3 regions of the Diaphorobacter sp. MNS-0 genome follow, and region 2 is predicted to be linked to each of the others. Evidence: predicted binding sites of a transcription regulator. Region 2 holds the regulator's gene; each other region holds the start of a gene.
The links. The regulator FNR, encoded in region 2, switches genes on or off when oxygen is low (the NO sensors DNR and NnrR bind a similar motif). The targets are predictions, from matches to a motif close to TTGATNNNNATCAA.

Region 1: K2L43_RS13665 (DUF3149 domain-containing protein) is a predicted target of FNR. The motif match lies at 4,711-4,724, and genes of this name have one in related genera.
Region 3: K2L43_RS11315 (cation-transporting P-type ATPase) is a predicted target of FNR. The motif match lies at 8,993-9,006, and genes of this name have one in related genera.

Annotation. Positions count from the first base shown of each region.
Region 1 is NZ_CP080761.1:2,857,766-2,867,646, reverse strand. It holds gene K2L43_RS13695 (homoserine dehydrogenase) at 1-518, shown strand, start outside; gene thrC (threonine synthase) at 534-1,964, shown strand; gene mobB (molybdopterin-guanine dinucleotide biosynthesis protein B) at 2,044-2,595, shown strand; gene glp (gephyrin-like molybdotransferase Glp) at 2,592-3,836, shown strand; gene moaD (molybdopterin converting factor subunit 1) at 3,833-4,096, shown strand; gene K2L43_RS13670 (hypothetical protein) at 4,103-4,432, opposite strand; gene K2L43_RS13665 (DUF3149 domain-containing protein) at 4,511-4,651, opposite strand; gene K2L43_RS13660 (hypothetical protein) at 4,762-5,016, opposite strand; gene moaE (molybdopterin synthase catalytic subunit MoaE) at 5,083-5,559, shown strand; gene clpB (ATP-dependent chaperone ClpB) at 5,628-8,231, shown strand; gene K2L43_RS13645 (hypothetical protein) at 8,296-8,601, shown strand; gene K2L43_RS13640 (GFA family protein) at 8,685-9,089, opposite strand; gene K2L43_RS13635 (coniferyl aldehyde dehydrogenase) at 9,205-9,881, shown strand, end outside.
Region 2 is NZ_CP080761.1:1,164,899-1,174,779, reverse strand. It holds gene K2L43_RS05620 (TonB-dependent receptor domain-containing protein) at 1-162, opposite strand, end outside; cobalamin riboswitch at 242-486, opposite strand; gene K2L43_RS05615 (hypothetical protein) at 521-760, shown strand; gene K2L43_RS05610 (cell division protein ZapA) at 757-1,101, shown strand; gene K2L43_RS05605 (sulfite exporter TauE/SafE family protein) at 1,742-2,461, opposite strand; gene hemN (oxygen-independent coproporphyrinogen III oxidase) at 2,465-3,847, opposite strand; gene fnr (fumarate/nitrate reduction transcriptional regulator Fnr) at 4,019-4,762, shown strand; gene K2L43_RS05590 (IS5 family transposase) at 4,896-6,002, opposite strand; gene K2L43_RS05585 (hypothetical protein) at 6,139-6,426, opposite strand; gene K2L43_RS05580 (FixH family protein) at 6,503-6,781, opposite strand; gene ccoG (cytochrome c oxidase accessory protein CcoG) at 6,843-8,285, opposite strand; gene ccoP (cytochrome-c oxidase, cbb3-type subunit III) at 8,370-9,284, opposite strand; gene K2L43_RS05565 (cbb3-type cytochrome c oxidase subunit 3) at 9,314-9,451, opposite strand; gene ccoO (cytochrome-c oxidase, cbb3-type subunit II) at 9,466-9,881, opposite strand, start outside.
Region 3 is NZ_CP080761.1:2,381,069-2,390,949, reverse strand. It holds gene K2L43_RS11340 (YeeE/YedE thiosulfate transporter family protein) at 1-631, opposite strand, end outside; gene K2L43_RS11335 (sulfurtransferase) at 739-1,692, opposite strand; gene K2L43_RS11330 (Lon protease family protein) at 1,829-4,282, opposite strand; gene hemH (ferrochelatase) at 4,279-5,337, opposite strand; gene K2L43_RS11320 (HAD family hydrolase) at 5,377-6,069, shown strand; gene K2L43_RS11315 (cation-transporting P-type ATPase) at 6,082-8,820, opposite strand; gene K2L43_RS11310 (alpha/beta fold hydrolase) at 9,165-9,881, opposite strand, start outside.

The sequences.
Region 1 (9,881 bases), 1.7 Mb from region 2:
TCGCCAATGTCGAAGGCGCGATGAACGCCGTGGTGGTGCACGGGGACGCCGTGGGCACCACGCTGTACTACGGCAAGGGCGCGGGCAGCGAGCCCACCGCCAGCGCCGTGATCGCCGACCTGGTGGACATCACCCGCCTGATCGAGGCCGACCCCGCGCACCGCGTGCCGCCGCTGGCCTTCCAGAGCCACACGCTGCGCGAGGCGGGGCAGGAGCTGCCCGTGCTGCCCATGGCCGACGTGGTCACCAGCTACTACCTGCGCATCCGCGTGGCCGACGAGGCCGGCGTTTTGGCCAAGATCACCGGCATCCTGGCCGGCGCGGGCATCAGCATCGACGCCGTGCTGCAGCGCGAGGCCGACGAAGTGGGCGGCGAAGGCAGTACGCAGACCGACCTGATCATCCTCACGCATGACACGCGCGAGGGCGACATGGACGCCGCGCTCGCCCAAATCCAGGGCCTGCCCACGGTGCTGGCCAGCATCACGCGCATCCGCAAGGAAGAGCTCAACAACTAAGAGGGGCTGCACGCCATGCTGTACCTGTCCACCCGCGGCCACGCGGACCGCAAGCATTTCTGCGACATCCTGCTCGAAGGCCTGGCGCCCGACGGCGGCCTGTACCTGCCCGAGCGTTACCCGCAGATCAGCGACGCCGAGCTGACCGCGCTGCGTACCGCCTATCACACGCAAGGCTATGCCGAGCTGGCCTTCCGCATCCTGTCGCTGTACATCGACGACATCCCGCCCGCGGACCTGAAGCGCCTGTGCGAGAAGACGTACACCGCCGAAGTGTTCGGCACGGGCGAGATCGTGCCGCTGCGCCACCTGGAAGACGGCCTGTGGATCGAGGCCCTGTCCAACGGCCCCACGCTGGCCTTCAAGGACATGGCCATGCAACTGCTGGGCAACCTGTTCGAGTACGAACTGGCCCGCCGTGGCGAGCAGCTCAACATCCTGGGCGCCACCAGCGGCGACACCGGCAGCGCGGCCGAGTACGCCATGCGCGGCAAGCAGGGCGTGCGCGTGTTCATGACCAGCCCGCACGGTCGCATGAGCCCGTTCCAGCAAGCGCAGATGTTCAGCCTGCAGGACGCGAACATCCACAACCTGGCCATCGAAGGCGTATTCGACGACTGCCAGGACATCGTCAAGGCGGTGAGCAACGACCACGCTTTCAAGGCCCAATACAAGATCGGCACCGTCAACTCGATCAACTGGGCGCGCCTGCTGGCGCAGGTGGTGTACTACTTCGCGGGCTACATCCAGGCGACGGAGACGAACGGCCAGAAGGTCAGCTTCACCGTGCCCAGCGGCAACTTCGGCAACATCTGCGCCGGCCACGTGGCGCGCCAGATGGGCCTGCCGATCGACCGCCTGATCGTTGCCACCAACGAAAACGACGTGCTCGACGAGTTCTTCCGCACCGGCGCCTACCGCGTGCGCGGCGCGGCCGACACGCACGAGACCAGCAGCCCCAGCATGGACATCAGCAAGGCCAGCAACTTCGAGCGTTTCGTGTTCGACCTGCTGGGGCGCAATGCGGAGCGCACGCGCCAGCTGTTCGCCGAGGGCGTGGCCAAACAGGGCTTCTTCGACCTGGGGAGCGACCCCGCGTTCCGAGACGCACGCGCCAAGTACGGCTTCGAGAGCGGCAAGAGCACGCACGCCGACCGCCTGGCCACCATCCGCGACACGTACGAGCGCTTCGGCCAGATCATCGATACCCACACCGCCGACGGCGTGAAGGTGGCGCGCGAGCACCGTGGCGATCCCGCCGTGCCCATGATCGTGCTGGAGACGGCCCTGCCCATCAAGTTTGCCGAAACCATCCAGGAAGCCCTGGGCCGCGCACCCGAGCGCCCGGCCAGGTTCGAGGGCATCGAGCAATTGCCCAAGCGCCTGCAGGTGCTGGCGGCCGATGCCGAGCAGGTCAAGGCCTATATCGCAGCCCATTGCGATTAGGGATCAAATCGGCCTATGGCGCTTATCCATCAAGCGCTGGTAGCTATTAATAGATGAGTGAAACTGAAGGAGTGGCGGGATGAAGGTGGTTGGCTTTGCCGGCTATTCAGGCAGCGGCAAGACCACGCTGGTGGAGCAGCTGATTCCCGAACTGCGCCTGCATGGCCTGCGCGTGTCGGTGGTCAAGCATGCGCACCACAAGTTCGACATCGACCATGTGGGCAAGGACACCTGGCGCCACCGCGAGGCCGGCGCCTACGAAGTGGCCGTGGCCTCCGACCGGCGCATGGCGCTGATGCGCGAATTCGAGCAGGAGCACACGCCCAGCGTGCACGAACTGCTGGCGGAGCTGGATCCGCGCGTGGACTGGGTGCTGGTGGAAGGCTTCAAGGAAAGCGACCTGCCCAAGATCGAGATCTGGCGCGCCGCATCACCCGATTACCGCGAACGGCCCGCTCTCTATCCGCACGATCCCTGCATCGTCGCCGTGGCCACCGACGCGCCGCTGCCGCCGGTGCCCACCGCGCTGCCGGTGCTCAACCTGGACGACCCTCACGCCGTGGTGCAATGGCTGCTGGCTCAGGGCGCGCGTTTTGACTATGTGCCCGACCGGGCGGAGGCCTGCGAATGAAACCCCAAGCGCGTGCACCCCTCAAGCCACTGGACGAAGCCCTGGCCGAACTGCTGGCGCAGGCCGCCCCGCTGGCAGGCACCGACACCGTCAACACCTTCGACGCCGACGGTCGCGTGCTCGCGCAGGCCGCCACCTCGCCGCTGCAGGTGCCGCCCAACGACAACAGCTCGATGGACGGCTACGCCGTGCGCTGCGCCGACGTGCCGGCAGCGGGGGTGGAGTTGCCGGTGGCGCAGCGTATTCCCGCGGGCGCCTTCGGCGTGCCGCTGGCGGCGGGGACGGCGGCGCGCATCTTCACGGGCGCGCCGGTGCCCGAGGGGGCCGATGCCATCGTGATGCAGGAAGACTGCGAGGCGCTCGACGGGGATCGCGTGCGCGTGAATGCCGTACCGGCCCAGGGGCAGTGGATTCGGCGCGCGGGCGAGGACATCACCCGGGGTGCTGAGGTGCTGGCCGCTGGCACGCGCCTCACTCCCGCAGAGCTGGGCCTGGCTGCCAGTATCGGCTTGGGCACCCTGCAGGTGGCGCGCCGGCCCCGCGTGGCGCTTTTTTCCACGGGCGACGAACTCGTCATGCCGGGTGATGTGCCGCCCGCGCAGATGAAGCCCGGCGCCATCTACAACAGCAACCGTTTCTTCCTGCGCGCCATGCTGCTGCGCCTGGGCTGCGAGGTGAGCGACTTAGGCATCGTGCCCGACCGGCGCGAGGCCACCGTGGCCGCGCTGCGCGAGGCTGCCCAGGGACATGACCTGATCCTGACCAGCGGCGGCGTGAGTGTGGGCGAGGAAGACCACATCAAGCCGGCGGTGGAGCGCTTGGGCACGCTGCAGCTCTGGCAGATCGCCATGAAGCCGGGCAAGCCCTTCGCCTACGGCCAGATTCCCCACGCGGGCGGCAGTGCACACTTCATGGGCCTGCCGGGCAACCCCGTGTCCAGCTTTGTCACTTTCGGCCTGCTGGTGCGCCCCTTCCTGTTGCGCCTGCAGGGCGTGCGTGATGTTGCTCCTAAAGCGATAGCTGCTACGGCTGGATTCGACTGGCCCCGGGCCGATAAACGCCGTGAATTCCTGCGCGTGCGCCAGTGCGCCGATGGCACGCTGGAGCTGTTTCCCAACCAAAGCTCGGGCGTGCTTACCTCGGCCGCCTGGGCGGACGGCGTGGTGGACAACCCCGCCGGCCAGACCATTGCGCGCGGCGACACCGTGCGCTTCCTGCCATTTGCGGAGTTGCTGTCATGACCACGCCCTTCACGATCACGGTGCGTTACTTCGCCTCCATCCGCGAGGCCGTGGGCATGGGGCAGGAGACGGTGCAGACCGGCGCCACCACGCTGGGCGCCTTGCGCGATGAACTCATCGCCCGTGGCGAGCCCTGGGCCACCTGCCTCTCGCGCGGGCGCGCCGTGCGCGTGGCCCTCGACCAGACCATGGCGCATGACGCCACGCCGCTGGCGGCAGGCGCCGAGGCGGCGTTCTTTCCGCCCGTCACGGGCGGCTGACGGCGTTCAAGGCTGCTGCACCGCCAGGGCGGGCAGCTCGGGGCTGCGCCACCCCAGCAACTCGGCCAGGCGCAGCGTGATCCAGCGCGCCTCGGCCGGGGTCACGCCCGCGTCCGGACCGGCCAGGCCGGCGTGGATGCCCAGCAGCACCCCTTCTTCCGACCGCGCACCGCCGTGGTACAGCTGCTGCGCCTGTTCCACCAAGTGGCAGGCCAGGTCCTCGCACCACTCGTAGCGCGCCCGCACCTCGGCGGCAGGCGCCTGCAGGCGTGCGCGTGTGTCGCTGTACAGCGCGATGAAGGAGGGCGGGACCAGGATCTGGTTGTCGTCGTGCATCTGCCTATTGTCTGGCACGGCGCAAAAACACAGGCGCCGCTCTTGCCGGAGACGGCGCCCGCGCGGGTCTGGAGCGGATCAGCGCTTTTGCTGTGCCGGGGGCGCATCGTTGCGCGTGAACAGCCAGACGAAGAAGCCCCCCATGCACAGCATGAAACCGATGCCTATGGCGCTGAACAGGCCCACCTCGGTGGTGAAGAGTTGCTTGAGCAGTTGCATGGCGTTTCCTCCGTCGTTATGTGATGGAGCCATTGCAGCGCAGCCCGGCGGAAGCCCCTTTGAGACAAGTCAAAAATCCGGGTATACCCCACTATTGTCGTCAAGTACCTTCAATCAGGCACGAACAGGCGCTCAAAGCGCTGCTGGTCGCCTTCCAGCTCGAAGGTCACGAGCTGGCCCATCTTCGCGTCAGCCTTGCGGTGGGCGGAGAACAGGCTGTAGCGGCCCGCCAGGTCGAAGCTGGGCAGATCGACCAAGGCATAGGGGTGGGGCACGAAAGTCTGGAACTCAAACACCACACGGTGCGCATTGCGCGGCGAGGGGTAGAGCAGGTAGTCGTCGGTGGTGATAGTCTGCAGGGCCATGGTGTGCAAGTGTGGGGTGGGCGTTAAAGTGCCGTCAATCCCGCAATTCTGCCGCTGACCACTGCCATGCACCGCGTTTCCATCCAGACCCATGACTTCGACGTTTCCACCGAGCTGGCGGCGCTGCGTGCGCGGGACGCGCGCGTGGGGGCGGTGTGCTGCTTCGTGGGCACGGTGCGCGACCGCAACGAAGGGGACAGCGTGGCCTCCATGGAGCTGGAGCACTACCCGGGCATGACCGAGAAATCCATCGATGCCATGGTGGATGCGGCGTTTGCACGTTTTGACCTCTATGGCGTGCGCGTGATCCACCGCGTGGGGCTGCTCGCGCCCTTGGACCAGATCGTGATGGTGGCCGTGACCTCGGCGCACCGCGGCGAGAGCTTTCAGGCCTGCGAGTTCGTCATGGACTACCTCAAGACCCAGGCGCCGTTCTGGAAGAAGGAGCAGACGCCAGATGGTGCGCGCTGGGTGGATGCGCGCGTGAGCGACGATGCGGCGCTGGCGCGCTGGGGCATCGCCGCGCCGCCCCAGGTGGGCTGACTTTTATCGTCCGGCGGCTTGAAATCGAGGCCCCGGAGCCCTAGCTAGTGACAAGTTGGAGGTTTCACATGCGTCTCGATAAATTCACCACGAAGTTCCAAGAAGCGCTGTCTGATGCACAGTCGCTGGCCCTGGGACATGACAACGCCTACATAGAGCCCGTGCACATGCTGGTGGCCATGCTGCGCCAGGATGAAGGCCCGCGCGCGCTGCTGCAGCGTGCCGGCGCCAATGTGCCGGGCCTGCTGGCCGCGGCCGAGGCCGCCGTCAAGCGCCTGCCCCAGGTGCAGGGCCAGGACCAGGTGCAGGGCAGCCCCGAGCTGGGCCGTGTGCTGCAGGCCACCGAGAAGGAGGCCATCAAGCGCGGCGACCAGTTCATCGCCAGCGAATTGTTTTTGCTGGCGCTGGTCGACAGCAAGGGCGAGGCCGCGCAGCTGGCCAAGGACAACGGCGTGACCCGCAAGAGCCTGGAGGCGGCCATCGACGCCGTGCGTGGCGGCCAGAAGGTGGACAGCGCCGAAGCCGAGGGCCAGCGCGAGGCGCTGAAGAAATACACGCTGGACCTGACCGAGCGCGCCCGCCAGGGCAAGCTGGACCCGGTGATCGGCCGCGACGACGAGATCCGCCGCGTCATCCAGGTGCTGCAGCGGCGCAGCAAGAACAACCCCGTGCTGATCGGCGAGCCCGGCGTGGGCAAGACCGCCATCGTCGAGGGGCTGGCCCAGCGCATCGTCGAGGGCGAGGTGCCCGAGACGCTGAAGAACAAGCGCGTGCTGGTGCTGGACATGGCCGGCCTGCTGGCGGGTGCCAAGTACCGCGGCGAGTTCGAGGAGCGTCTGAAGTCCGTGCTGAAAGAAGTGGCGCACGAGGAAGGCCGCATCATCCTCTTCATCGACGAGATCCACACCATGGTCGGCGCCGGCAAGGCCGAAGGCGCCATGGACGCGGGCAACATGCTGAAACCCGCACTGGCGCGCGGCGAGCTGCACTGCATCGGCGCGACCACGCTGGACGAGTACCGCAAGTACATCGAGAAGGATGCGGCGCTGGAGCGGCGCTTTCAGAAGGTGCTGGTGGACGAGCCCAGCGTAGAAGACACCATCGCCATCCTGCGCGGCCTGCAGGTGCGCTACGAGGCGCACCACGGCGTGGACATCACCGACCCGGCCATCGTGGCCGCGGCCGAGCTGTCGCACCGCTACATCACCGACCGCTTTCTGCCCGACAAGGCCATCGACCTGATCGACGAGGCCGCGGCCAAGATCAAGATCGAGATCGACTCCAAGCCCGAGTCGATGGACAAGCTCGAGCGGCGCATGATCCAGCTCAAGATCGAGCGCGAGGCGATGAAGAAGGAGACCGATGAGGCCTCGCAAAAACGCCTGCAGCTCATCGAGGAAGAGTTGGGCAATGTGGAGCGCGAGTACGCCGATCTGGAAGAGGTCTGGAAAGCCGAGAAGGCCAGCGCGCAGGGCTCCGAACAGATCCGCAAGGACATCGATGCCATCCGCACGCAGATCGACGACTTGAAGCGCAAGGGCGACTTCAACAAGGTCGCCGAGCTGCAGTACGGCACGCTGCCCGAGCTGGAAAAGCGCCTGAAGGAAGCGCAGGACAGCGAGGCCGGCGGGACCGGCACCAAGCACAAGCTGCTGCGCACCCAGGTGGGTGCCGAGGAAATCGCCGAGGTGGTCAGCCGCGCCACCGGCATTCCCGTGGCCAAGATGATGCAGGGCGAGAAGGACAAGCTGCTGCACATGGAGGAAAAGCTGCACGAGCGCGTGGTGGGCCAGGACGAGGCGATCTCCGCCGTGGCCAACGCCATCCGCCGCTCGCGCTCGGGCCTGTCGGACCCCAACCGGCCGCTGGGCAGCTTCCTGTTCCTGGGGCCCACGGGCGTGGGCAAGACCGAGCTGTGCAAGGCGCTGGCCGGGTTTCTCTTCGACAGTGAAGAGCATCTGGTGCGCATCGACATGAGCGAGTTCATGGAAAAGCATAGCGTCGCGCGCTTGATTGGCGCGCCTCCCGGCTATGTGGGCTATGAAGAGGGCGGCTACCTGACCGAGGCTGTGCGCCGCAAGCCCTACAGCGTGCTGCTGCTGGATGAGGTGGAAAAGGCACACCCCGACGTGTTCAACGTGCTGCTTCAGGTGCTGGACGACGGCCGCCTGACCGATGGCCAGGGGCGCACCGTGGACTTCAAGAACACGGTGATCGTGATGACCAGCAACATTGGCTCGCACCTGATCCAGGCCATGGTGGGCCAGGATGCCGAGGACATCAAGGAAGCCGTGTGGGGGGAACTCAAGGGCCATTTCCGACCCGAATTCCTCAACCGCATCGACGAAACGGTGGTGTTCCACGGCTTGGATGCCAAGCACATCGAAGCGATTGCACGCATTCAGTTGCGTCTGCTGGAGTCGCGGCTGGCCAAAATGGACCTGGCCCTGCAGGTGTCGCCGGCCGCGATGGGCGAACTGGCCAAGGTGGGGTTCGATCCGGTGTTCGGGGCGCGTCCGCTCAAGCGGGCCATCCAGCAGCGCATCGAGAACCCGCTGTCCAAGCTGCTGCTGGAGGGGCGCTACCCGCCCAAGAGCGTGATTCCGGTGGATGTCGATCCTGTGACAGACCCAGGGGTATTCCACTTCGGCGAGGCCCGCCCCGCGGGGTGAGGTCTACCATTGAACGAGGGCGCGGGCCTTTCCCGCGCCCTCATCTGCCAGAAAGGGGCATGGTTTGAACGACATTGTGGCCGGCGCGATCCGGTGGACGTTGCAGCTCGTGGTCGTCGCCATGGGTGCACTTTTTTTCCTGAGTCTGCTGGCCGCGGCCGCCGTTCTGGCACTCGTGTGGGGCGCACGCGCCGTGTGGGCGCGCCTCACGGGCCGCCCGGTCATGCCCTGGGCGATGCGCATGAACCCGCGCGAGGGGTGGAGCACCGTGTACCGCAGCACGGCGCGCTGGACGGCGCCCGGCCCGACGGCGCATGCCCCGCAGCGCAGCACGGACGTCACCGACGTCGTGCCGCGCGAAGTGCATTGATTGCTATTGAAAAATGAGCTGCTGGCGCTTGCTGGATGAGCGCTGGAGGCTTAAAAGGCTATAACACTCTCCACCCCGTGCATTCAGCCGTTGGGCGGCCCGTATTGCGCGATCACCTGTTGCTCGGTGAGCGTCGGCATCTGGTTCGCGAAGGCGTAGTACGCGGGCTTCTTGTCGATGTAGATCTGGCTGGCCAGTTCGAAGTCCTGCGTCTCGAAGGCCCCGGCGGGAATGAAATATTCGCCCGTCGCCAGCAACTTGTAGTACAGGTGTGTTCCGCAGCGCGTGCAGAAGGCCCGCTGTGCCCAATCAGAGGACGCATACACGCCGATATGCTCCTCACCCGTGAACTCCACCTCCGGCCCGCAATGCACGGCCAGCAGCGGCCCGCCACCCCAGCGGCGGCAGAAGCCGCAATGGCAGGCGCCGATTTCCTTGGCCACGGGGGACGTGAAGTGGACTGCGCCGCAAAGACAATGACCGTTCATCTCGTGTTCCTTTCAAGCGGAAGGGCAGGGGCGCATCTTACGGGGGCAGGGCAGCAACACAATGTCACGCGCGGCTCGGTCTGGCGGTGGGGTGGCGAGCCCTATCATGCACGGCATGAGCCCTGATGACATCCGCCACCTGTTCGACCTCCAGCGCCAAGCCAGCCGCGCCCACCCCGATGTGCCCTTGATGGTGCGTCGAGAGCGCTTGCTGCGGCTGTCCAAGATGCTGGACGAACATGGGCCGGTGCTGGCGGCGGCGGTGCAGGCGGACTTTGGCATGCGCTCGCAGCGCCTGACGGAGGTGGCCGACCTCTTCGTGCTGCGCGCGGAACTGGGGCATACGCTCAGGCATCTGGCGCGCTGGAGTCGGCGCACCAGGGTGCGCACGCCGCTGTTCCTGCAGCCCGCACGCGGCTGGATAGAGCGCCAGCCGCTGGGCGTGGTGGGCATCATCTCGCCGTGGAACTACCCGGTGCAGCTGGCGCTGGGGCCGGCCATTGGTGCGCTGGCCGCGGGCAACCGGGTGATGCTCAAGCCGAGTGAGCTCACGCCCCACACGTCGGCCCAACTGGCCGCGCTGGTGGCACAGTTCTTCGCGCCCGAAGAGTTCTGCGTGGTGCAGGGCGACGCGGCCACGGCCGCGCTCGTGGCATCGCTGCCGTTCGACCATCTGGTGTTCACCGGCTCCACCGCCGTGGGGCGCAAGGTAGCGCAGGCGGCGGCGGCCAATCTCACGCCGACCACGCTGGAGCTGGGCGGCAAGTCGCCGTGCATCATCGATGCGGACTG
Region 2 (9,881 bases):
CGTGATGACGGTTTCACGCAGTTGGGGTTCTGTGGCTGCCTGGGCCAGCAGGGTCTGGGACACGGCGGGGAAAGCGGCGGCCAGCGCCAGCGGCAGCACGGCGACGCGCGCGTGCACGGAAAGCGCACTCAAGCGCACATTGAACGGACGGGTGTTTGTCATGTGGGGCAAACAGAGAGATCGCCACGGCCGACCTCCCCGTCGGCACCTGGGCATAACGGCCCAGGTTTCACAAAAGGAAACGCGGAGCCACCTCGTTGGCCGGTATCCGGGCTGGCGGAACGCTCTGCATCGCCTTCCCAAACGCTTGTTCAAGGCGCTCAGTGGCTTGTCAATGAAGAGGGAGCCGAGGTACGGCTCATCCGCTGACCGTTGCGGGGGCAGCGCAGGCACAGGACGCACTCCATGGCGGAGGGCCCCTCCCTGCTTCCCGTTGAACTGCGGCATGTGAACCACGCCGCTAGCACCAACTGCGCAATTTTACGATGGTTCGCACGCCGATCCCTACAATCGGCAGCGTATGGCCTCCCCCTCTTCCATCGACCAGATCGCCGAGCGCGTTGAGCGGCTGCTGCTGCGCCATGCCGAGTTGCAGCGCACCAATGCCCTGTTGGCGCAACAGGTCGCGGCGCTCACCCAGGAGCGCGATTCCCTCCAATCCCGCCTGCAGGCGGCCCGTGCCCGCGTGAACGCATTGCTGGACCGCCTGCCTGCCGAGCCCGAACTCCCCGGCACTGCCGAGACGAAAGACGCGCCATGAAGCAGATCGAGGTACAGATCCTCCAGCAAAGCTATCTCCTGGCCTGCCCGGACGGCCAGGAGTCGCGCCTGCTGGAGGCGGTCGAGCGCGTGGATACCGCCATGACGCGCATCCGTGACGCGGGCAAGGTACGCGCGCGCGAGCGCATCGCCGTGCTGGCGGCCCTCAATCTGGCTTTCGAGATCGCCGACCGCGAAGCCGCCGATTTGGCAGCCGCCTCAGCCCCTGCGCGCATCGCCCCCACCCCGGTCGCGCCGCACGTGCACGACAGCGATGAGCGCGTGCAGCAGTTGCTCCTGCGCCTGGACGAGGCGCTGGGCGAGGATGGGCGCCTCCTATAACCACTACGGCGAAAGCCTGCCCCCTGGCTGCACACGGGCGGCCCACTACAATGAACATGTCTGCGGTGCTGCCGGGCTTTATATTTCCTTGAACCAATGCTCATTGAGCACGGGCTTGGTACATCGCCCGGTGAGCGTGATCATCTCGCGTCAGATGAACCCAACGCCTGGCTGCCCTCGCCCACCTGAACCCCCGGTTCAGGATGCCGGTCCGGTGGCATTCGCAGACACCTTTTCTCCGGTAATCGCTTGCGCCCTCGCTCCGGGTGAGTGCCAGCGACCTCAATACCTGCTCAGAAAATCCGGCGCTCCGCGGCCAGCGCGCGCAACCCACCCATCTGCAAGGCACAGAGCAGACCTTGGTAGTCGTCGCACCGATGCCAAATATCCTGGCGTGGTTCGGGCGTTCCCATTCCTTCGGCAACCTCACTGATACGCAGCGCGCGCCCCAGACGTACGGTGGCGCATCCAGTAAGGCAGCGATGGGTAGCTGGATTTCTCCACGTCGATGAGAACAGACTCGTCACTTCCGCTGGTAGAGATCTGACAGCGATACGTCACGCCTGAGCGTCTCAGTTTGCACCATTCGCTTGCCACGGCATGCTTCGCAGAGCCGCTGTGGTTCCACAAAACGCTGTTTTCAGGGCACGCACCACGGCGCCGGCTGCCCATGGACAACCTCCATCCATAGCGCCCATGCACCCAGGGAAAAAAGCACACCACCTGCCAGCCGAGACCCCCACGCCCCACCCTTCACGCCGATCCAAGCGCGAATGCGGCCAAATGTCCACGGCCCCAGCACCAGCCATACACCGCTTCCCACGCCAAACAGGACCATGCACAAGGCTCCGCGGAGCACGCTTCCGCTGAGAGCGGCGGTCAACAGTGCGGTATACAGCAGGCCGCATGGCAGGAGCGCCCAGGCCACACCCGCGGTCAGGAGCCCGCCAGGCCGAGAGACCAAGGGCTTGACCTTCGCCCAGACAGCACGCCCCGCCCGCTCAACCCACAAGGGCTGCTGCGCTTGCACCATCATCATCCCTCCCCACGCGAGGATGAGCACGTGCATCAGCGTCCAAAGGGGGCGCAATGCCGAGGTGCTTTGCCCCAGCCATGCGAGTTGCTCCATAGCCAGCGCAACCACCGCCCCTGCGGCGCCGTAGCCAATCAGGCGCCCCGCGTGAAACTGCGCTACCCGTTGGAGGATTCCGCGGCGGGACGCCCATTGAATGGCGTGGGTGGCGTCCGGCGTGCCACCCAGCCCCGTAAGCGCCGCGCAGGGAACAGAACACATCGCCAAACAGTGAGCCCCTCCCATCAGCCCCATCAGGAAGGCCGTCGTGGCCAGCGCCCACAGCATGGATCAAATAATCCGGGAAAAGCGAGCGCGGTTACGGTCAGCCTGCAGATACTTGTCGAACACCATGGCCACGCCGCGCACGAAATACCATCCCATGGGCGTGACTTCAACGCCCTCATCACTGATTTTCACCAAGCCCTGAGCCGCCATTTCTTGCAGTTGCTGTAATTCCGCATCGAAATAACTGCGGAAATCAATCAGCCAGGACTGTTCCAACGGCTCAAACAGTAATTCACCTTGGCACATCAACGCCATGATGACTGCGCGACGCACCAAGTCGTCCTTGGTCAACGCCAGCCCGCGCACCACAGGCAAATGCCCCTGGTTAATGCAGTCGTAATACTCGTCCAGCGTTTTCACATTTTGGCTGTAAGTAGCGCCCACGCGCCCGATGGCAGAAACGCCCAGACCAATCAGGTCGCAATCGGGCTGCGTGCTATAGCCTTGGAAATTGCGGTGCAGCCTGCCTTGCCGCTTGGCCACCGCCAGCGCATCGTCTGGCAGAGCGAAATGGTCCATGCCCACGTAGACGTAGCCGGCTTCCTGGAACACATCAAGTGACCGGGCCAACATGGACACCTTGGCCGAAGCCATGGGCAACTCGGCCGTGATGATGCGTCGCTGCGACTTGAAGCGTTCTGGCAAGTGAGCGTACGCATACAGCGCGATCCGGTCTGGCCGCAACTCGGCTACCTGCTCCAAGGTGCGATCAAACGACTCCGGTGTCTGGCGCGGCAGCCCGTAGATCAAATCCACGTTCACCGATTCAAACCCGAGCTTCCGAGCCGCATCGACCAACGCGAACACCTTTTCGGCAGGCTGAATGCGGTGCACGGCCTTTTGTACTTCAGGGTCGAAATCCTGCACGCCAAAGCTCAGGCGATTGAAACCCAGCTCCGCCAACAATCCCAGCCGCGCTTCATCCACGGTCCGGGGGTCCACTTCTATGGAGTACTCCCCCCCAGGAACAAGGACGAAACTGCGCCTCAGCATGCCCATCAGTTCGCGCAAACCGTCATCCGTCAGAAAAGTAGGCGTGCCGCCGCCGAAATGCAGCTGGCTCACATGCTGACCCACACCGCAGTGCGCCGTATGCAGGTCGATTTCACGGCTGAGGTAACGCAAGTAGACCTCTGCCCGCTCTGGATGCCGGGTAATGATTTTGTTACACGCGCAGTAATAGCACAGCGATTCACAAAACGGGATGTGGACATAAAGCGACAAAGGCATCGCCTTGGCTACCGACCCCACGCGACGCTGCTGCAGCGCAAGGATGTATTCCCGCTCGCCAAAAGCCTCGACAAAACGATCAGCAGTCGGATAAGAGGTGTAGCGCGGCCCTGGGACGTCAAAGCGACGCAGGAGCTCTGTTGTAACAACGGTCATGACGGGATTCCTTGCACTTTCATATCACTGTGCCGTAGAGTCCCCCATGAGTCCTTGACGTTGATCAAGCGCCCATAAGGTCCTTGTGGCGACAATTTGACTTCGGCTCAAAGTCGTCCAACGGCCTACGGCATTCCATGTCTCCCAGCCGTTCAGAGGTAAGCTCAAGCCATGAACAGGGTTCCCATGCATACGAATCTCCAGACCATCAAAGTTGCCTGCTCAAACTGCAATCTGCGTGAGCTGTGCATGCCCGTGGGTCTGGACGACCAGCAACTCAAGCGCATCGATGACATTGTTGCTGTACGACGCAAGATCAAGCGTGGCGGCACGCTTTTCCGGAACGGTGAACCCTTCACATCCCTTTTTGCTATCCGCACCGGATTCTTCAAGACCTGTGTCGCCACCGAAGACGGTCGCGACCAAGTGACAGGTTTTCAAATGGCGGGCGAGATCATCGGCCTGGATGGCATCGTGAGCGACCGTCACACTTGCGATGCGGTAGCGCTTGAAGACGCCGAAGTATGCGTCATGCCTTTCGATCGTATTGAAGAGTTGTCGCGCGAAGTAACGGCACTACAGCACCATGTGCACAAGATCATGAGCCGCGAGATTGTTCGCGAGCATGGGGTCATGCTGTTGCTGGGGAGTATGCGTGCCGAGGAACGCCTTGCCGCATTCCTGTTGAATCTCGTACAACGCTTGCATGCCCGGGGTTTCTCACAATCCGAATTGGTGCTGCGCATGACACGCGAAGAGATCGGCAGCTACCTGGGATTGAAACTGGAAACCGTCAGCCGCACGTTTTCGAAGTTCGTGGAAGAAGGTATTGTGGAAGTAAAACAGCGCCATGTGCGCATCGTCGATACCGATGCGCTGAAGCGAATTGTCAACAGCCAGCAAGCCTGCCATTAACAGGCTGCTGAAATACTCCCCAGCGTCCGAACCTGTTCAGCGGCTGTAGCCGCATTTTTCCGTATCCTGAAAATCAGCCCCTCAAAATCGCCTGCTTTCAGTCGCAAAGCACGGTTTTTTGCCCCTTTTGCCTTTACACCTGCCCCTGCAGACGGATTAGCCCCAGGCTGCGCAGTCGCGTGAGGTTGTAGCCCGCCATCGTCAGCACAAACAGCTGATCAACCTTCTTGATCCCGCGCACCACCACCTGACGCATGTGCCCCACCGTCTTGGCCCAGCCAAAGCCTTGTTCGATCAGCTTTCTCTTTTGCTGGGAGATGGCGTAGCCTTCGCTGTCTGCAATCGCGTCAGGAACTGCCGACTGGCGCCCTGATTTGTTCTGCGCCACATGGGGCAGCACGTTCATCTCTTGCAGCGCGTCGATGAACTCCCTGGCGTCGTAACCCTTGTCTGCGCCCAGCGTGATCGTGATGGGGTCATCGCCGGGCAGTGCCTGTCGCGCATCGTTGATCATGGCCTTGGCCGCTTCGCGCTCTGCATATCCGTCGGCCTGTGTGACCACGGCGCTGACCACCAGCCCGTGGCGGTTGTCGGTGAGTGTGTGGCCCATGAAGCGCAACTCACTGGCCGTCTTGCCCTTGCGGTACAGCCTTGCATCCGCGTCCGTTGTGGACTCGTGGGTGTCGTTGCTGCGCTTTTGGTCTTTGAAGTTCCCCGCGTCGGTATCGTCGTCGCCCTGGCGGTCTTTGCGCACAAAACTCTTGTGGCCCGCCCAGGCCTGGATCAGGGTGCCATCCACGCTGAAGTGCTCGCCCGAGAGGAGTTCCTGCTCCTGGGCTTGCTGCACGATCTGGTTGAAGAACTCGATGACCGCATCGTGCTCGATCAGGCGTTCGCGGTTCTTGCTGAAGACGGTAGGTACCCACACGGCATCGTCCATGGCCAAGCCAATGAACCAGCGAAACAGCAGGTTGTACTGGGTTTGCTCCATGAGTTGGCGCTCCGAGCGCACGCTGTAGAGCACCTGAATGAGCATGGCGCGCAGCAGCTTCTCGGGGGCAATGCTGGGACGCCCGCCTTTGATGTCGGCTGCGTACATCTGGGCAAACAACTCATCCATGTTCGACAGGGCCTTGTTGACCATCACACGGATCACGCGCAAGGGGTGATCTGCGGGCACGAAGTCATCGAGGTGGCGCATGGTGAACAGGCTCTCGGTGAAGGTGTCGGCTCCGCGCATGTCTGGCTCGTCTGTCTGGTCGCTGGGGTGCCCCGATTGTCCTGCAAAGGCGCCACACGGGGAGCGACGAAAGGGGTATTTCAGCAGCCTGTTAAGCCTCGGTTTTTTGCTCATTCATAACTGATCGGCGGAAAGATCAGGAAACGTATTTGGCGCAATCAGCCGGCCGCGCCCCTTTGGGCACGGGGCAGCGATTCAACTCAAAGGGCGAGAGTGACAACAGCGTCGTCAATGCGCTGGAAGCCATGAGTACGAACCAGAACGTGAAAAAGGCGATGGTATACACACCTTCGCGCGAGAGATGCAGGGGTTGATCAAACCACTGCAGCGCTTCTGGATCCACGAAGGCGAACACCACCATTTCCATGACGCCCGCCATCAAAAAGGCCGGCCACGCGATCCACATCAATCGTTGCATCCACATTCGCCCATCTCCTAGCAGGTGTAGTTGACAGCCTAGCATCTGTTCTCCGGCATGCAAAGAGGACTCGCCCTGCCGGTCAGCGCGGTTGATCCTCCAGCGGAGTAGCTGCATGGTTGCGCCCCTTCATGGCAGGCGTCATGTCGCCCCCAGACTCCTTCAGGGTCTCGTTGATGTTCAATCCCCGTTGGTAATAGTCTTCCGCGATGACGGGGTCAGGTTGGCTCACGGCCAGCCAGAGGGTCACGAAGCCCGCAATGATGACAATCACCGGCCCCGCGATGACAAGCCAGACATGGCCAAACGTCCACCAAGGCTTTCCTGCGTCGTCCAGTTTCATGGGGGAATTACTCAACATTTATATTAACTCCTCGCTCATTTATGAGCACAGCTTGTTCCTTTGTATTCCACGACCGCCTTCAGCGGGGTACGAGGAACACGGATTTCTCTGCCACTTGGGCTTTATCACCCTGCGCTTGAATATCGAAATACACCGTATGCGATCCAGGAGATGCTGAGCCATACGGAATTTGAAGACGGACAACCACCCATCGGGATTCCGCCGGTCCAATGTCAATTGCGGTCTCGGACGCCACTTCCAGCCCTTCCATGCCGTGGGCGCTGATGGTGTAGCGCTGCGCCCCCTCCGTGGCGTTCATGATCTGCAGCCGGTAGATATTTTCCAGCTTGCCTCCCGCCACGATGCGCGAGAGCGCAGCGCGGTCGCGCACGATGTCCACCTTCAACGGCGTGCGTACCACCAAGCTGGCCAGCATGCCGATGCACAACACCACCAGCACCGCTGAATAGAACAACACACGGGGTCGCAGCACGCGTTTGAGCATTTGCGATTGGGTCCAGTGGTTCTTGACGCCGTTCTGCGTCGAGAAGCGAATCAGCCCGCGCGGATACTTCATCTTATCCATCACGGTATTGCAAGCGTCCACGCAGAGACCGCAACCAATGCATTCGTATTGCAGTCCGTTGCGAATATCGATACCCGTTGGGCAGACCTGGACACACAGCGTGCAATCGATGCAGTCACCCAGTCCCGCAGCTTTGTGATCTACGGTCTTGTTACGGGGCCCGCGAGGCTCGCCGCGCTCGGGATCGTAAGAGACGACCAGCGTGTCCCTGTCGAACATTGCGCTTTGGAAACGCGCATAAGGGCACATGTATTTGCACACCTGCTCGCGCAGGAATCCTGCGTTGCCGTACGTGGCCAACCCATAGAAGATCACCCAGAATATCTGCCACCCTCCTTGCAGGGCCAGCAACTCTTCCCCCAGCTCGCGAATCGGAACGAAATAGCCCACAAAGGTGAAGCCGGTCCAGAACGCGACCGCAATCCAAATGGCTTGCTTGACAGTTTTTTTCCAGATCTTCTCAAATGTCCACGGACCATTGTCCAGGCGCATACGGGCACTGCGGTCGCCTTCGACTTTGTGCTCGATCCACATGAACATTTCCGTGTATACGGTCTGGGGACAGGAGAAGCCGCACCACAGGCGTCCCGCCACTGCGGTAAACAGAAAAAGCGACAGCGCGGAAATAATCAGCAAACCCGTCAGATAAATGAAGTCCTGCGGGTAAAGCACCAAACCAAAAATATAGAAACGGCGTGCTCCGAGGTCAAAGAGCACCATTTGGCGCTGGCCCCACTCCAGCCATGGCAGGCCATAGAAAACCAGCTGTGTCAGAAACACCATCGCCCAACGCCAACGGGCGAACACTCCACTTATCGAGCGTGGATAAATTTTCTTTTGCGCCTCATAGAGCGAAATGACCTCGGTCTGCGAACTTTCGGCCCCCACTGGCGTGATAGGAATCACCTTACGGGGCTGACCTTCGGCTGGCTTCATGGTGGAATCTCAAAAAGGAAGTGCAACTTCCAAAACGCAAAACGGCCGGCGCCCCTCGACGGGGAGCCGGCCGCACAGGGAGCATCAGCGCGGGGCGCCGGCCTTATTGGACAAACCCCAGACGTATGCCGTCAACACCTTGATCTGTGCATCGGTCAACTTGCCCGCTTGGGCAGGCATCTCGTTGGTCTTGCCATTGTTGATCATAGCGGTGATGGCAGCTTCGCCCCAGCCATGCAGCCAGATGTCATCCGTCAGATTAGGGGCACCCAGGGCCACATTGCCCTTGCCGTCCATCCCGTGGCATGCAGCGCACGCAGTGAACTTCGACTTGCCCAGAGACGCCTTCAGGGAGTCATGCGGGCTTCCCGACAGGCTCAGGACATAGTGGGCGAGGTTGCGCACATCTTCCGGCGAGCCCACGGCGGCCGCCATGGGAGGCATGACGCCAATGCGCCCATCGTGGATGGTCTTCTGGATCTGATCAGGCGCACCGCCGTGCAGCCAGTCACCGTCGGCCAGGTTGGGGAAGCCCTTGCTGCCGCGGGCATCGGAACCATGACACTGCGCGCAGTTGTTCATGAACAGACGCTCACCAATTGCCATGGCCGCTGCGTCGGCCGCCATCTCTTGGGGCTGCATGGCCTCGAACCGCGCATACAGAGGCTGCAACTCTGCGTTAGCCTTGTCCACTTCGGCTTGGTACTCGCCCAGCTGCGTCCAGCCCAACTTACCCTTAAAGGTCCCCAATCCTGGATAGGCAGCCAGATAGCCAGCGCCGAATACCAGCGTGATGATGAACAGCCACATCCACCAACGGGGCATGGGGTTGTTCATTTCCGTCAGGTCTTCGTCCCAGACGTGACCGGTGGTGTTGTCGGCCGTAGCCTCGACCTTCTTGCGGGACGTGATCCACAGCAGCAAGCCGCAGGCCACGATACCGATGATGGTGATTCCGGCCACGTAGAAGGACCAGAAGTTACTCGTGAAATCGCTCATGGGTTATCTCTTTTCTTGTGGAGACTTCTTCAGTCCTCGGCGAAGGGCAACTGTGCTGCCTCCTCGAACCGGGCCCGGTTGCGGCGCATGAAGGCCCAGAACCAGATGCCCACGAAACACGCCAGCGACGCCAGCGTGGCCACGATACGCATGGTGGTGATGTCCATGACCAGCTCCTCGATTACTTGAGCGCACGGCCCAAAACCTGCAGATAGGCCACCACGGCATCCATCTCTGTCTTGCCCTTGACCTGCTCGGCGGCGCTGGCGATCTCCTCATCCGTATACGGGACGCCGACCGTGCGCAATGCCTTCATGCGAGGAGCAACAACGGAAGGATCGATCTGGTTCTTTTCGAGCCAGGGATAGGCGGGCATATTGGATTCGGGCACCACGTCGCGCGGATTGTTCAGGTGAATGCGATGCCATTCATCGCTGTACTTTCCACCCACGCGATGCAGGTCGGGCCCAGTGCGCTTGCTACCCCATTGAAAGGGATGGTCGTAGACGAACTCGCCAGCCACCGAATAGTGGCCATAACGCAGGGTTTCCGCGCGGAACGGACGGATCATCTGCGAGTGGCAGTTGTAGCAACCCT
Region 3 (9,881 bases), 1.2 Mb from region 2:
CCACGATCCACCTGCGCACCAGCAGCGGCTGGGGCTGCGTGCCTTGCGGCCCCTGGGCGCGGCGCGCATACCAGCGCACCCCCACCGCGACCACGGCCAGCACCGCCAGCGTGATCAACAGTGCCTGTTGCCAACCGAAGCGATTGACCAAACCGACGGGCTGCGCGCGGCCGAGGTCCAGCCAGAAGCCCAGGTGCATTGAGCCCAGGAAGCTGCCGAGCGCGAACAGCGGCAGGATCGCCGCGTTCATCGGAATGCCCAGGCCCGCCTTGTACAGCGTGCCGCTGCCGCAGCCGTCGGCAATCTGCATGCACAGCCCGAACACGAAGGCGCCGACCAGCAGGCTCACGCTGGGTGGGCCCAGGGCGGCCGTCAGTTCAGGGAAGTGGCCCAGCAGCGGCATGGCCAGTGCGGCGGCCAGTGCCAGCAGCAGCAGCTGGCCCATGACGCCGCTGGCGTCCTTGTCCTCGATGAGCATGCGCCAGCCCGTGGTGAAGCCAAAGCGCTGGCCGGCCAGCACCGCGCCCAGGCCCAGACCTACGGCGAACAGGGCCGCTTGCCGCACGGACACGGTCCACAGCAGCCAGCCCAAGAAAATGGCCAGCAGGGCCGCAAGAGGGAGTCGTTTCATGGAAGAGGGCTAGAGATTCAAAAAAGTGAGCTGCTAGCGCTTGCCTGGCAAGCGCTAGAGGCCGATTTGACTATGAGGCTGTCAGGTGCCCAGCGCAGTGGGCTGCCTTACTTGAGCTTGCGTTCCCACCACTGCTTGGCGTCGTAGGCCAGTGCCTCGGCGCGGGTGGGCTGGTTCGCCATCAGCGGCGGCTCCTGGGACTGGGTCCAGTCCACCATGGAGCCGGCATACAGCTTCACGCCGGGCAGGCCCGCCACTTCGGACAGGCCGAACCAGTCGGTGGCCGCCCAGTGGCCGGTATTGCAGAACGCGACCATGTCCTGGCCCTGTTCGCGCTTGACCTTGGCGGCGATCTGCCGGGCCGTCGCCGCATCCACGAAGGTGGAGGTGCCGGGAACGAACCACTGGTTGAAGTCCAGCTGCTGCGCGCCCGGCAGGGTGCCAGACACCTTGGCCGCGGGCGCACGCACCTTGCCCTGGTAGAAGGCATCGGGGCGCGAATCCACCAGTGCTGCGTTGCTCAGGCGAATGTGCTGGCCCACGTCCTCGCGCGTGGCCAGCAGGCGGGTGTCCAGCGTGGGCGTGTACTGGCTGGCCGCGACCTGTGGCACCTCGGCCGTCAACGGAAGCTGGGCTTGGCCCCAGGCCTTCATGCCGCCATTGAGGATGGAGAGTTCCTTGAGGCCCAGCAGCTTCAGCGTCCAGTACACGCGCGCCGCAGCGCCGAAATCCGTCGGGTCCGCGCCCGTGGAGACCACCACGGCATGCGTGGTGGGCGTGAGCCCCAGCGACTGCACCAGCGCGGTGAGCCGGGGCAGGTCGGGTAGTTCACCCGGGTTGCTGGCGGGGCCGCGCCACTTGCCGTAGGGGGCATTCACCGCACCCGGAATGTGCTGGGCGCCGTAGCTGGCGGGGTCGCGGATGTCGATCACGCGCGGCGGCGTGGCCTGCGTTGTCTGGGCCTTCAGTTCGGCGGGCGTCAGCAGTGGCTGGGCTGCCCACGCCGCAGGGGCCACATGGGCGGCCGTGGCGAATACCGCGAGGGCGAGCAGTTTTTTCATGGCGATCTCGAAAACAGTCGTTCAGGGAAGGGCGTCATTGTCCCGCGCCCTTGAGCCTCATCAACGACAGAATCGGATTGTTCTTATAGCCAATATGGATAAGCCAGGCCCGGCCCACCGCGGCGCCGGGCGGCTTTCAGAGGCCGCTGCCGAGCCTGCGCGGCACGCGCCGCCGCCCCAGCGCCATGGCCTGCCACGCGCGGCGGTAGGCCAGCAGCGTGCTTTCGGCGCGCGCCCGCACGCTGCCTTCCCACGGCTCGCCGGGGGTGAGGCCCGCGTGCGTACCAGTGAGCAGCGCAATGCCCTCGCTGACGTGCTGCGCCGTATAGACGTGAAAGCGCCCCGCCGCGACCGCATCCACCACGGCGGGCGAGAGCATCAGGTGGCGCTGGTTGCGTGCCGGAATTAGCACGCCCTGCGTGCCGGTCAGGCCCGCGTGCGCGCACACGCGGAACCAGCCCTCGATCTTCTCGTTCAGCCCGCCCACGGGCAGCACCTCACCGTGCTGGTTGAGCGCGCCGGTAACCGCGATGTCCTGGCGCAGCGGCAGGCCCGACAGCGACGACAGCAGGGCATACAGCTCGGCGCAGGAGGCCGAGTCGCCCTCAATGCCGCTGTACTCCTGCTCCAGCACGATGGACGCGTTGAGCGCCAGCGGCGCCAGGTGTCCGAACAGCGCGCTGAAATAACTGTGCAGGATGAGCACGCCCTTGTCGTGGATCGGGCCGGACAGCTCGACCTCGCGCTCGATGTTGACCAGGCCTTCTTGGCCCGCATGCGTGCGCGCGGTGATGCGCACCGGAAAGCCGAAGCGGTAGTCGCCCAGGTCGATCTGCGTGAGCGCATTCAACTGGCCGACGCGCGTGCCGTCCAGCGTGATGAGCAACTCGCCCTCGGCAATCGATTCGTGCAATGCCTCCTCGGGGGCGTTGTGGCGCTGGCGCTTGGCGATCAGTGCGGCTTCCACGTCGGCCGCATCGGTCAGCGCCGCGCCGCGTGCCCGTGCCTGGGCCGCGCTTTCGAGCAGCAGGGCTTCCAGCAGGGAAAAGCGCGCGCTCTGGCGCGACTGGTCGTCGGCCTCGCGGTGGGTGAATTCCAGCAGGCGGGCCACGGCCGCGGCGCTGCAGTGCGGCAGGCCGCGGCGGGCGCACGCGCGCGCGATGAACACGGCGCTGGCGTAATGCGTCTGGGCGCTGGCGGTGAAGCGCTCGGCAAAATCCACCTTCACGCGAAAGCGCTGCGCCAGGTCTTCGTCGCCCTCCTGCAGCACGTAATACTCGACGGCGGTGCCGATCAGCACGAGCTTGACGTCCACATCCACGCCCTCGGGCTGCAGCGCCACTGTCGGCCCACCACCGCCATGGCTGGCGGCCGTGTCCTCGACCGCCAGGCGGCTGCAGCGCAGGAAGCGGCGCAGCCGTTCCCACAGCGGCGTATCGCCCAGCAGGTCGCGCAGGAACAGCATCAGGTAGCCGCCGTGCGCACGCAGCAGGCCGCCGGCGTGGATGCTGGAGAAATCGGCATACGGCGCGTCTTCCCCGGATTCGTACTGGATGTGGCCGAACAGGTTGCGCAGCTGCGGGTTGTCTTCGACCACCACTGGCGCGCCCTTCAGGGAAGCGTTGTCCACCGCCAGGTTCACCTGGCACAGCGCCAGCAGGTTGGCCAGTTGGTCGCGGCGTTCCTCTTCCTGCGGATCGTCGGGCTGCTCGCCTTCGTGAGGCACGAAGAGCTCAAGGTCGTCGAGCACCTCGCGCTGCACCTGGTCGAGCCAGCGTCCCAGCTTGACCGCGTCCTTGATCTGCTTGCGCAGGCCCTGGCGGATGTCGTCCAGACCGTGCGTCACCAGCGGGCCGGCGCTCTGGCGCAGAAGCTGCGCCAGCGCATCGTCGCGCGCGCGCTCCAGCGGGCGGGTCTGTTCCAGGAAGCGCACGATCTCCGTGCGCAGCTCCTGCTCGGCCAGCTCGATGGCGGCGCGCTCGGGTGCGCCGAGCGCTGCGCCATCGGCCTCCGTCAGCGGCTCGCCGCCCGGGCCCAGCAGGGTGAACACCATCTGCCCCTGTTCACGCGACAGGCGAAACCGCCGTGCACGCGCGAAGTCGGCCAACTGGCTGAAGGCGCGCGCCTCGTCGCTCTGGTAGCGCTTGTGGATGCGCTCGCGCTCGTTCTTCACGTCCGGCGCAGCCAGGCGCTTGGGGATCTCCGCCTCCAGCTGGCGGCTCCAGCTCGCCATCTGGTCGCGCAGCTGGCGCCCCTGGCCCGCGGGCAGGCGCAGGGCGCGTGGACGTTCGGGTGCGTCAAAGTCGTGCAGAAAGCACAGGTCCGGCGGCACGGGCCGGCTGGCGGCCGCTTCGTCCATGGCCTGGCGCATCAGGGAGGCACGGCCGCTGCCGACCTCGCCCAGCACGAACAGGTGGTAGTCGGGCTGTTGCATGGTCAGCCCGAACCGGGCCGCATCGAACGCGCGCTGCTGGCCGATCCACGGCAGGGGCTCGGCCACCAGCGCGCGCGTGTCGTCAAAGCCCAGGCTCTCGGGGCGGATGCTCAGGCGCAGCTGGCCGGGTGCGAGTGCCGTGCAGGGCGCGCTCATGGCTGGCTCCAGCCCGCCAGGTGCTGTTGCGCAATGCGGCTCAAGGCGGTGATCCAGGCGGGGTTGTCGTTCAGGCAGGGGATGTAGCGGAAGTCCTGGCCGCCTGCGTGCAGGAAGGCCTCGCGTGCCTCCTGGTTGATCTCCTCCAGCGTTTCCAGGCAGTCACTGGTGAAGCCTGGGCACATCACGTCCACGCGGCGCGTGCCGCCCTGTGCCAGCGCCACCAGCGAGGGTTCGGTGTAGGGCTCCAGCCAGCGGGCCTTGCCAAAGCGCGACTGGAAGGTCAGCAGGTACCGGTCTTCGCCCAGCCCCAGCGCCTGCGCGAGCAGCCGGGCCGTGTTGCGGCATTGCTCCGCGTAGGGGTCGCCCAATCGCACATTGCGTTCGGGAATGCCGTGAAAACTCATCACCAGCTTGTCCGCCGGGCCGCCCTCGCGCTGCCAGTGCGCGCGCACCGACTGGGCCAGCGCGGCAATGTAGTCCGGGTGGTCGTGGTAGTCGTTCACGAAGCGCAGCTCGGGAAAGCAACGCGAGCGGCGCACCCACGCGGCCACGTCGTCGAACACGCTGGCGGTGGTCGTGGCCGAGTACTGCGGGTACAGCGGCAGCACCAGCACGCGGCGCACGCCGGCGTCCTGCAGCACCTGCAGCTGCGCACCAATGGCCGGCTGACCGTAGCGCATGGCGGGCAGTACACGCACCGGCTGGCCGGCCTCGCCCAGCCAGCCGCGCAGCATCACCGCCTGCTTGGCCGTCCATACGGCGAGTGGGGAGCCTTCTTCCGTCCAGATGCTGGCGTACTTGGCGGCCGACTTGGCCGGCCGCGTGCGCAGGATGATCCCGTACAGCAGAGGCAGCCACAGCGCCCGCGGAATTTCCACCACCCGCGGGTCGCCCAGGAACTGCGCCAGATAGCGGCGCAGCGCCGGTGCGGTGGGGGCGTCTGGCGTGCCCAGGTTGCACAGCAGAATGGCGGTGCTTTCGCGTGCTGCGGCGGTCTGGATCGAAGAGGCTGAGGCCGTCTGGGCGGCATGGTGAGAAGGCGAGGCGGGCATGCGGTGATTGTGGCAAATGCCGGGCGGTATGCTCGGGCCATGCTCGATATTTCCCGCATCCGCGCCATCACTCTTGACCTGGATGACACCCTATGGCCTATCTGGCCCACCATTGCGCGGGCTGAGAAGGTGTTGATCGAGTGGCTGCTCACGGTGGCGCCCGGCGCCTCGGCGCTGCTGGCGTCGCCCGACACGTCCCGCATGCTCCGTGCGCAGGTGGCGTCCGCCCATGCGCACCTGTCGCACGACCTGACGGTGCTGCGCCGCGAGACCATCCGCGCAGCGCTGCGCCAGGCGGGCGAGGACGAGTCGCTCACGGACCAGGGGTTCGACGTGTTCTTTGCCGAGCGCCAGCGGGTGGAGCTGTTCGACGATGCGATAGCGGCGCTGGAATTCCTCTCGGCGCGCCACCCGGTGGTGGCGCTGTCCAATGGCAATGCGGACCTGCAGGCCATCGGCATCGGACGGTACTTTCGCGCCAGCATCAGCGCCCGCGAGTTCGGTATTGCCAAGCCCGACCCCCGCATCTTCCACGAGGCGGCGCGGGTGCTGGACCTGCCGCCCGCGGCCGTGCTGCACATAGGCGACGACGCCACGCTGGATGCGCATGGCGCGCTGGGCGCCGGCATGCAGGCGGCCTGGCTCAATCGGGGCGATGCGGCGTGGCCGCACGCGGTGGCGCCCCCTGCCACCGTGCGCGACCTGGCCGCGCTGTGCCGTCTGCTGGGGTAGGCGTGGTCCGTGTCAGCGATGGGCGCGGCGTGCGCGCCAGCGCCGCAAAGCCGCCTTCTCCAGTTCGGCCAGCGTGAAGACGGCCAGCCCGGCCAGCAGGACGCGCGACCATTCCTGCACAGACAGGTCCGTGGAGCCGAACACGGCCTGCATCCAGGGCAGGTGCACGAAGCCCAGTTGCAGCAGCGCACAGAGGGCGATGGTCAGCGGCACCTTGGGATTGCCCAGCAGGCCCTCGCGCGACAGCACGCTGCGCTCGATGTGCCGGCTGTTGAGCAGGTAGAACATCTCCATCACCACCACCGCGCTGACAGCCATGGTGCGCGCGGTTTCGATCGCAGCGCCGTTGGACAGCTCCCACAGGAACAGCCCGAGCGAAGCCGCCGCCATGCAAACCGCCACCATGAGCACACGCCACGCGAACAGGCCGGACAGCAGCTTTTCCTGCGGAGGCCGGGGAGGGCGGCGCATGACGTCGTCCTCCGCAGGCTCGAATGCCAGCGCCACGCCCAGCGTGCTGGACGTGACCAGGTTGATCCACAGCACCTGCGCCGCGGTGAGCGGCAGCAGCAGGCCGAATGCGATGGCGGCAAACACGATCAGCGCCTCGCCCCCGTTGGTGGGCAGCATGAACAGGATGAACTTGCGCACGTTGTCGTAGATGCCCCGGCCCTCGCGCACCGCTTGGCCCAGCGTGGCGAAGTTGTCGTCGGTCAGCACCATGGCGGCCGCGTCCTTGGCGGCCTCGGTACCGTTCCTGCCCATGGCGACTCCCACGTCGGCGCGCTTGAGTGCGGGCGCGTCGTTCACGCCGTCGCCCGTCATGGCCACGACTTCACCGCGGGACTGCAGGGCTTGCACCAGGCGCAGCTTGTGTTCGGGACTGGCACGGGCGAACACGTCCACGCTGGCCACCACGTCGCGCAAGGCGGCGTCGTCCAGCAGCTCGATCTCGGCGCCCGTGAGTGCGGGGCGGCCCAGGCCGATGCCCAGCTGCGCGCCAATCGCACGTGCGGTTTCGCCGTGGTCGCCGGTGATCATCTTCACGCGTACGCCCGCGGCCTGGCATTCGGCCACCGCGGCCACGGCCTCTGGGCGCGGCGGGTCCATGCTGCCCAGCAGCCCGAGCAGCGTGAAGCCGCCCTCCATGTCGGCGAACTGCAGCGCGTGCTGCTGCGCCGGCACGCGCTTGATGGCGATCGCCAGCACGCGCAGCGCCCGTGCCGCGCAGTCGTTGGCTGCGCGGCGCCAGTAGTCGTGCTGCAGCGGGGCATCGGTGCCCGCGCCATCGGCGGGCCACTGGCGCTGTGCGTTGCACATGTCCAGCACACGCTCGGGCGCTCCTTTCACCAGGATCACCGCATGCCCCGCGTGGTCGTGGTGCAGTGTGGCCATGAAGCGGTGCTCGGACTCGAACGGTATGGCGTCGATGCGCGGCTGGCGGGCATGCAGCGCCGTTGCGTCCAGCCCCGCCTTGAGCGCCAGGGTGACGAGCGCGCCCTCCGTCGGGTCGCCCGTCAGGCTCCAGCCCTGGGGACCGTCGTGCAGCGTGGCGTCGTTGCACAGCAGCGCCACCTGGGCCACGGACTGCAGGGCAGGGTGTTCTTGCGCAGTGATGGGCACGCCACCGATGAGGAAGCCCCCCTGCGGCGCATAGCCGCTGCCGGTCACCTCTATGACATGGTCGGCGGTCACCACGCGCTGCACGGTCATCTCGTTGCAAGTGAGGGTGCCGGTCTTGTCGGAGCAAATCACCGTGACAGCCCCCAGCGTTTCCACCGCCGGCAGGTGGCGGATGATGGCGTTGTGCTGCGCCATGCGCCGCACGCCCATGGCCAGGGTGATGGTCATGATGGCGGGCAGCCCCTCGGGGATGGCCGAGGCCGCCAGCGCCACGGCCATCATGAACATGTCCGCGGGTGCCTGAGCGCGCCAGAGCACGCCGATGGCGAACGTGGCGAGCACGAACAGCCCGATGGCCAGCGCCAGCCAGCGGCTGAACTGCGCGATCTGCCGCAGCAGCGGCGTGGTGCTCGCCTGCACCTGGGCCAATAGCGTGCTGATGCGCCCCAATTCACTGTTCGTGCCCGTGGCCACCACGGTGCCCAAAGCGGTGCCCGCGGCCACCAGCGTGCCGGAGTAGAGCATGCTGCGGCGGTCGCCCAAAGCGGCGTCGGCTGCCACGGTGGCTTCGTGCTTGTCGCAGGGCACGGACTCGCCCGTCAGCACGGCCTCGTCGGCGCGCAGGCTGCGGGCCGTGAGGATGCGCAGGTCCGCGGGCACCTTGTCGCCGGACGCGAGGATGACGATGTCGCCCGGCACGAGCTGGTCGGCGGCCACCAGTTGGCGCTCTCCCCCGCGCAGCACCGTGGCCTGGTGCGAGAGCATGTGGCGTATCGCGTCCAGCGCCGACTCGGCCTTGCCCTCCTGCAAGAAACCGATGATCGCGTTGACGATCACGGCCCCCAATAGCACCCCGGTGTCGATCCAGTGCGCCAGTGCCGCGGTGACCGTCGCGGCAGCGAGCATCACGTAGATCAGCACGTTGTGGAATTGCTGCAGCAGGCGCAGCCAGGCCGGTCGGCGCGGCGGCGCGGGCAGGCGGTTGGGGCCGAAGCGTGCCAGGCGCCGCGCCACCTCGGCATGCGCCAGGCCGTGGCGGTCGTCGGTTTGCAGCCGTTGCAGCGCTTCGCCAGCGGACAGCGCATGCCACGGGGTGTCGCGGGCATCGGTGGATGGGGGCAGGTGCATGCAGGGCGGGCGCCGGACGACGCGACTGGTCGAGTGAACCCAGTCTAGGTCCGCAGGCGTGGACCGTGCCAATGCCCCAGTGCCAGGCCGGGGAAAGTGGCCGCTATTGGCCTTCGTTTGCTATATAAACAATAGCTGACTGCGCTTGCTGGTTGGGCGTTTGATGCTGTTTTTGATATGCATCACGTGGCCGTATATGGTCGCCGCGGGCAAGCAGGGGCCAGTGTTTCGCATGTGGCAGGGGAAGTCATATCCCTCTGCCGAGGCGGCGGCGCCCGTCATCCATTGGGCAGGGGAGCGCTGCAGGGGATGCCCTGCACCGCCGGCCCTGCAGTGCAACGATCTCAGGCGGGGATGCGTCTTGCCAAGAAGTCGCGGATGGCGAACAGCGTTGCGTCCGGTGCTTCGGTCATCTGGTGGTGGCCCACCGGCAGATGGACGATCTGCACGTCCTTGCCCGCGGATCGCGCGGCCTGGATCAACCCCTGCGCGGCCTTGGGCGTGGTCATCTGGTCTTGTGTGCCCAAGGCGAACAGCACGGGGCACTGCACCGCTGCGATGGCCTGCTCGCCATGGGAGTAGCTGTCGCAGGCGACGAAGCCGCGGTGGAACACATTGACCTGCGGGTTGCTGCGCAGCACCTTGCGGCCCAGCGCCATGCCCGCGCCGTACACCCAGAAGCCCGCGCCTGAGGGGGGTGCGAGGGTGCTGCGCGAGAACACGTTGACCATGCGCAGCGCCTGCTCGGGGTCGGTCTGCGATGCCTCGATGAGCGCGGGCGACACCTTCATCGGATAGGCCGTACCCACCAGCACCAGATGGCTCACGCGCCCGCCCAGGCGTGCGGCGGCCTCCAGCGCGATCAACGAGCCCCAGCTATGGCCCACCAGCGCGGCGCGCTGGATGGACAGCGCGTCGAGCAGGGCGCCCACGAAGTCGGCCGCCTGCTCCACGTTTGCAGGGGCATCGCCCGCGCTTTTGCTGTGGCCGGGCAGGTCCACGGCCAGCACGTTCCAGCCATGGTTGGCCATGTAGCGGCTTTGCAGCGCCCAGACGCTGTG